DNA from 3 places in the Acidovorax sp. GW821-FHT11A03 genome. Region 3 is predicted to be linked to each of the others. Evidence: predicted binding sites of a transcription regulator. Region 3 holds the regulator's gene; each other region holds the start of a gene.
What was found. Region 3 encodes FNR, which switches genes on or off when oxygen is low (the NO sensors DNR and NnrR bind a similar motif). Its sites were predicted from a motif close to TTGATNNNNATCAA; they were not measured.

Region 1: a site for FNR is predicted at 1,378-1,391, ahead of clpB (ATP-dependent chaperone ClpB). Genes of this name have one in related genera too.
Region 2: a site for FNR is predicted at 933-946, ahead of AC1RVY_RS26020 (DUF2249 domain-containing protein). Genes of this name have one in related genera too.

Annotation. Positions count from the first base shown of each region.
Region 1 is NZ_JBXASG010000006.1:266,566-268,763, forward strand. Features, by position in the region: gene clpB (ATP-dependent chaperone ClpB) at 1-1,302, opposite strand, end outside; gene AC1RVY_RS16975 (IPTL-CTERM sorting domain-containing protein) at 1,462-2,198, opposite strand, start outside.
Region 2 is NZ_JBXASG010000013.1:65,865-68,062, forward strand. Features, by position in the region: gene AC1RVY_RS26015 (NnrS family protein) at 1-558, opposite strand, end outside; gene AC1RVY_RS26020 (DUF2249 domain-containing protein) at 581-874, opposite strand; gene AC1RVY_RS26025 (PilZ domain-containing protein) at 1,079-1,453, opposite strand; gene AC1RVY_RS26030 (hypothetical protein) at 1,720-2,198, shown strand, end outside.
Region 3 is NZ_JBXASG010000003.1:404,684-406,881, forward strand. Features, by position in the region: gene AC1RVY_RS09135 (FixH family protein) at 38-319, shown strand; gene AC1RVY_RS09140 (hypothetical protein) at 371-664, shown strand; gene fnr (fumarate/nitrate reduction transcriptional regulator Fnr) at 730-1,452, opposite strand; gene hemN (oxygen-independent coproporphyrinogen III oxidase) at 1,639-2,198, shown strand, end outside.

The DNA.
Region 1 (2,198 bases), on a different contig from region 3:
GGATTCGTCCTTTTCGCGGCGCACGGCCTCGCGCTCGATCTGCAGCTGGATCAGGCGGCGGTCGAGCTTGTCCATCACCTCGGGCTTGGAGTCCATCTCGATCTTGATCTTGGACGCGGCCTCGTCGATGAGGTCAATCGCCTTGTCGGGCAGGAAGCGGTCGGTGATGTAGCGGTTGGACAGCTCGGCCGCGGCCACGATGGCCGGGTCGGTGATGTCCACGCCGTGGTGCACCTCGTACTTCTCCTGCAGGCCGCGCAGGATGGCGATGGTCGCCTCCACGGTAGGTTCGCCCACGAGGATCTTCTGGAAGCGCCGCTCCAGCGCGGCGTCCTTCTCGATGTACTTGCGGTACTCGTCGAGCGTGGTCGCGCCCACGCAGTGCAGCTCGCCGCGCGCAAGCGCTGGCTTGAGCATGTTGCCCGCGTCCATCGCGCCCTCGGCCTTGCCCGCGCCCACCATGGTGTGCAGCTCGTCGATGAAGACTATTGTTTGCCCCTCGTCCTTGGCCAGTTCGTTCAGCACGGTCTTCAGGCGCTCCTCGAACTCGCCGCGGAACTTGGCGCCCGCGAGCAGCGCCGCCATGTCCAGCGACAGCACGCGCTTGTTCTTGAGCGACTCGGGCACCTCGCCGGCCACGATGCGCTGGGCCAGGCCTTCGACGATGGCCGTCTTGCCCACGCCGGGCTCGCCGATGAGCACCGGGTTGTTCTTGGTGCGGCGCTGCAGCACCTGGATGGCGCGGCGGATCTCGTCGTCGCGGCCGATCACGGGGTCGAGCTTGCCGATGCGCGCGCGCTCGGTCAGGTCGATGCAGTACTTGGCCAGGGCGCCGCGCTGGCCCTCGGCCTCGGCACTGTCCATCTTCTGGCCGCCGCGCACGGCATCGATGGCGGCTTCCAGGCTCTTGCGCGTCAGGCCGTTGTCCTTGGCGATCTTGGCGGCCTCGCCCTTGCTGTCGATCACGGCCAGCAGGAACAGCTCGCTGGCGATGAACTGGTCGCCGCGCTTGATGGCCTCCTTCTCGGTGGCCTGCAGCACGCGGCCGAGCTCCGGGCCGCCCTGCACCTGCTCGTTGCCCTGCACCTGGGGCAGGCGCTTGACGGCGGCCTCGGCCGCAGCCAGCAGGCCGGGCACATTGGCGCCCGCACGCTGCAGCAGCGCCTTGGGGCCGTCGTCCTGCTTGAGCATGGCCACGAGCATGTGCACGGGCTCGATGTAGGCGTGGTCATTGCCCAGGGCGATGCTCTGGGCATCGCTCAGGGCTTCCTGGAACTTGGTGGTGAATTTGTCGAGACGCATGGTGGATGTCCTCCGAATTGCAGAGCACTTGAGGCGGGGTATGCCTGATTTCAAGACACTGCCCCCGCCCACCGATTGACCTGCGTCAGCGAATCATCCAGCCGATGGCTTCCCCATTAGCTACCATTTTTATAGCCGCCAGCGCTTTACCATCAAGCGCTAGCGGCTGATTTCTCTCGAAACTCCGGACCAGGTACCGGCCCAGTGGGCCCGCAGGGCCGTGCGCCGGCCGCCCCGCAAGGCCAGCAACCCCAGAAGGGCAGCCAGCCCACCCAGGCCCCCGGCCGACAGCGTGGGGATCGCCACCGGGCCAGGCGCCAGCAGCACGGGGACGACAGGGTCGTTGATGGTGCCATCCTGCGCGCCAAAGCTGTCGTCCCCCCAGCCACCGTCCGTCACATCGTAGGTCACGGTGTTGCCGCTGATCTGCAGGTTCACGGGGTCGTAGTATCGGCTGGAGGAAGGGCTGTCGGGTGTGGGCCCGTACTTCTTCACGGTGAAGCCCGTGAGGTCTGGAAAGGTCACCGCCACACGCACCGTCTCACCCGGCTGGCAATGGATGAGCCGCAGGCGGAACGCCCCGTGCGGCAAGGTGGCGCCGGGGTACGGCGCCGGCGCCGCCACCGGGCCGGTGCCCGCCAGGTCCAGCTGGCAGCCCGTGCTGCCATCCACCACGCCCACGTTGACGGGCCCCGACCCGGTGTTCGTGGGTGTGGGCAGGGTTTCAAAACGCGCCTGCACGGTGCAGGCGGCCGTCACCGCTGCCGTGGTGTAGGTGCTACCGGCCAGGCTGCCGCCACAGCCCGCCACGGACGCGATGCGGTAACCCGCGCCGGGCGTGACGGTGAAGGCCTGCGTCTGTCCCTGCGCCACGTCGACCGTGCCGGCCGGGCCGA
Region 2 (2,198 bases), on a different contig from region 3:
AACCACGTCCAGCGCGATCCGGATGCCGAGCCCTGCGGGGACGGGAAAGACGCCCAGCTGCGACAGATGGAAAAGCAGCATGGCGGCGCCCAGCAGCAGGAGCAGCGCCACAAAGAAATAGTTGCGCTGGTTCCGCGCCTTCCAGAACGCAATGCCCAGGCTGGCCGCCGCGGCCAGCGGAAACGCCACGTTCACCACGGCGGCCGTGGCTGCGAAGGGTGTGAGCACCAGAATCCGTCCCGCCACCCACAGGGCGGCCAGCGCACCCAGGCGCCATCCCGTCGGGGTGGGAAGGTTGGTCCAGTTGCGGCCGGCGGTGAAGAGAAAGCCCACGATGACCGCCAGCGCGAAGCCGAACAGCATCTCGTGGGCATGCCAGAGCGGGCCCGCCAGATAGGGGCGGCCCAGCGCGCCGGAGAACTGCAGCGCCCACAAGGGAACGGACAGCGCTGCGAACACGCTTGCCAGCAGGTAGAACGGCCGGAAACCGAGCGCGAACAGGGCCAACCGCCGGGACGGGGCGGGGCGCGGTTCTTCCATGCCGATAGGGAGTGCCATGGCGGTAGGGCCCCGGCCCGGGCTACGCACCGCCGCAGGCGCCGCAGCATTGCCCGCTGCCGTGGCCTGGGGCGCGTTGTTTCTGGATGCGCACGCGCCATTGTGCGGGCCCGTTCTCCAGGTAGCTCCAGGTGAACTGGCCCGGCAGTTCTTCCTGGAACTGGTAGTACAGCGGCCGGGGATCGTGGTCGTTGACCAGGTCCATGGCCTGCCCGGCAGCCAGCTTGCCAAAGGCGAGAAAAATGGACGGATGGCGCTCGCGGGGGGCGATTGCGCGCACGTCGATGGTGGCTGCGGTAGTTGCTTGGTCTTGCATGGCGCTTAAAGATTCATGTTTTATGAATCTATTATGGCGCGTGCCGCCGGAACGTCAATTGATGAGTGTCAATGAATGGATGCCGTGATGGATGCCGTCGCCATGCCGAGCCCGGGCAGGCACGGCGCGGTCAAGGGCGGGGCCTGCCTGTGCCTGCGCCTGCCGCAAGCCCGGCCGGCTTCGGCGCCGGGGGCCGTCGCTTGTTCAGGAAAGGGAGGAGGCCGCGGTCAGCTCGCCCAGATCGCGTTCGAGCAGTGCGGGGTCGCCCAGCTGCAGCTCGATCAGGCGGCGCAGGTGGGTCACGCTGTCCAGGTCGATCCCGCGGCACAGCAGACCGGTGTGCAGCCCCTCCACGTGCGCGACCTCGGTGGACATGGCGATGTGGTTGCCGGTTTCGGCCAAGGGAATGGTCAGCTGGCACAGCATGCCGGTCTGCAGGTTCGCCTGCGCGGGTGCCACCAGCAGCGCGCCCTTGAGCGAAAGGTCCTGCACGTGGACGCTGAAGGCGTCGGTGGACGTGGTCAGCAAGGCCGGCGCGTCAAAGCCGACGCGGACAAAGTGGCGGCGTTCGTGGGGCATCGCTGTCTCCTGGACCGAAGCGGGTGGTGGCACATGCTACTCCAAGCCCGGCGGCTGCACGCATTTGCCGGGCACGCCGGGCCGCCGGATGAACCTGCTTCAGGCGGCGTGGGGCGGCGGCGGGCAGCCCGGTTCTGTCGCCATTTGCTTACATCTTTTGCGCGGATTCGGGTTTAGGGTAGGGCGGGCTTTGTTACAAATCAGGGTCCGCGCACCGCAGCCGCACATCGTGTGCTGTTCCGGGCGGTACAAGCAAGGAGTTCCCGATGAAAACCACAACCATGACCACGATGTCCACGATCCGTCTCCTCCTGTCTGGCGCGGCGGCCGCGCTGCTGCTCGCCGCGGCGGGCGGCGCGCATGCGCAGACCTACATCAATGCCACGGTGGGCGGCGAGCTGGCCCCCGGCGTGTACGGCCGCATCAACATCGGCAATGCGCCACCGCCGCCGCTGCTGTATGCCGAGCCGGTCATCATCCACCGCCCCGCGGTCGTGGTGCCGCGCTCGCCGATCTACCTCTACGTGCCGCCCGGCCATGCCAAGAACTGGGGCAAGCACTGTGCGCGCTACAACGCGTGCAGCCAGCCGGTGTACTTCGTGCAGGAGCCGCCACCACGCCGTGGCCCTCCGCACCGGGGCCCTGGCCGCGATGACCGCCGGTGGGATGACGACCATCGCCACGGCGGCAAGCAGGACCGCGACCATGACCGGGGCCGCGGCAACAATGGCAAGGGCCATGGACA
Region 3 (2,198 bases):
TTGTATGACCGAGAAGATTTTTGAGGAGCAAGCACCCATGCCATCCAATCCAGCCATCGGCTCCGCCCCCGCCACCGCTGCGCCCTGGTGGAAATTCGGCCACGTCTGGCTGATCATCGCCGGCCCTGCCATCGTCATCGTGGCGGGTTTTGTCACGCTGTGGCTGGCGATTTCGCGGCCAGACCCCGTGGTCGCCGAGGACTACTACCGCCAGGGCATCGAAATCAACAAGACGCTGGAGGCTCCGGAGAAGAGCCTGGCCCCGGCCATGAAGGGCCGCAACCACGCGGCGACACCGGTTCAGGACCAGCCACGCTGAAACCCCTGGCCGAGCAGCGGGTCTGCGCGGCCTTACCAGGAGACAACCCCGATGTGGACGCAACGCCTGATGTGGATTGCATGGCCCGCCTTTCTGATGGCGGGCGCGATGGAGATGCTGGTTTTTGCGATGGTGGACCCGCAGGACCTGCATTGGTTCGGGCAGCCGCTGGCCCTGTCGCGCCAGGGCGTCTACACGCTCGCGTTCTTTGCGTTCTGGGCCATCACCATGGCCTCCAGCGCGTTGACCACGCTGCTGGCAATGTCGCCCTTTGAACTCAACCGCTGCCCCGTGCCTGAAGGCGAGCGCCCTGATGATTGCCGAAAGACATCATCCTGCCCTTGAACAGCGCACCGGCCGGGCTCCGGTGGCAAGGCGTTGCCGGGACGGGCGGACCTGGCTCGCCTTGCTCAGTGGCAGGCGGACTGGTTGTTCACGATGCGCTTGAGCGCGTCGGTCTCGAGGATGCGGACATGGCGCTGCTTGACTTCGACAATGCCTTCTTCCACAAACTTGGAGAAGGTGCGGCTCACGGTCTCGAGCTTGAGGCCCAGGTAGCTGCCGATCTCCTCGCGCGTCATGCGCAGCACCAGCTCGGACTGCGAGAATCCGCGGGCGTGCAGGCGCTGCACCAGATTGAGCAGGAACGCTGCCAGGCGCTCCTCGGCCCGCATGCTGCCCAGCAGCAGCATCACGCCGTGTTCGCGCACGATCTCCCGGCTCATGATCTTGTGCACGTGGTGCTGCAGCGCGGTGACCTCGCGGGACAATTCCTCGATGCGGTCAAACGGCATGACGCAGACCTCGGCGTCTTCCAGGGCCACCGCATCGCAGGTGTGGTGATCATTCACGATGCCGTCCAGGCCGATGATCTCGCCCGCCATCTGGAACCCCGTGACCTGGTCGCGTCCGTCCTCGGTGGCCACGCAGGTCTTGAAAAAGCCGGTGCGGATGGCATAAAGCGAGGTGAACGACTCACCATTGCGAAACAGCGTGCCGCCGCGCTTCACCTTGCGGCGAACTGCAACGACCTCGTCGATGCGGTGCAGTTGCTCTTCGCTCAGGCCCACCGGCATGCACAGCTCGCGCAGGTTGCAATTGGAACAGGCGACTTTGATGGTGAGCGGGTTCATAGGCACAGGGCGGAGTTAGGTTTCGAGCATACCGCCCGATGGCCGAAGAGGGAGTCTCTTGGAGGGCGGGCAGGCGACTGACATGCATCAAATTGTCGCTGTTCCGGCCACTCCATCACTTGATTCATGTCAAGGACATGGGGAGCAGCTTACGGCACAGTCAAGGTGTACGCAAGGATTCGCCCCATGACCGCTGTTTCGCCTGACCTGCTGCGCCGTTTTGACGTACCAGGCCCCCGCTATACCTCCTATCCGACGGCCGACCGGTTTGTGGAAGCCTTCGGCCAGGAGGACTACGCCCTCGCCCTCGAGCAGCGCCGCATGGGCACCCTGACCAAGGCGCTGCCCTTGTCCCTGTATGTGCACATCCCCTTTTGCGAGTCGCTGTGCTACTACTGCGCCTGCAACAAGATCATCACCAAGCACCACGACCGGGCTGAAGTCTATCTGCGCTATCTCAGCCGCGAGATCGATCTGCACACGGCGCACTGCGGCACGGGTCAGGTGGTGAGCCAGCTGCACCTGGGCGGCGGCACCCCCACCTTCCTGTCGGACGATGGCTTGCGGGAACTCATGGCGATGCTCCAGCGCAGCTTCACCCTGGCGCCGGGCGGGGAGTACTCAATCGAGGTGGACCCCCGTACCGTCAATGCCGACCGGCTTGCCGTGCTCGCGGAGCTTGGATTCAACCGGCTGAGTTTTGGCGTGCAGGATTTTGACCCCGAGGTCCAGAAGGCGGTGCACCG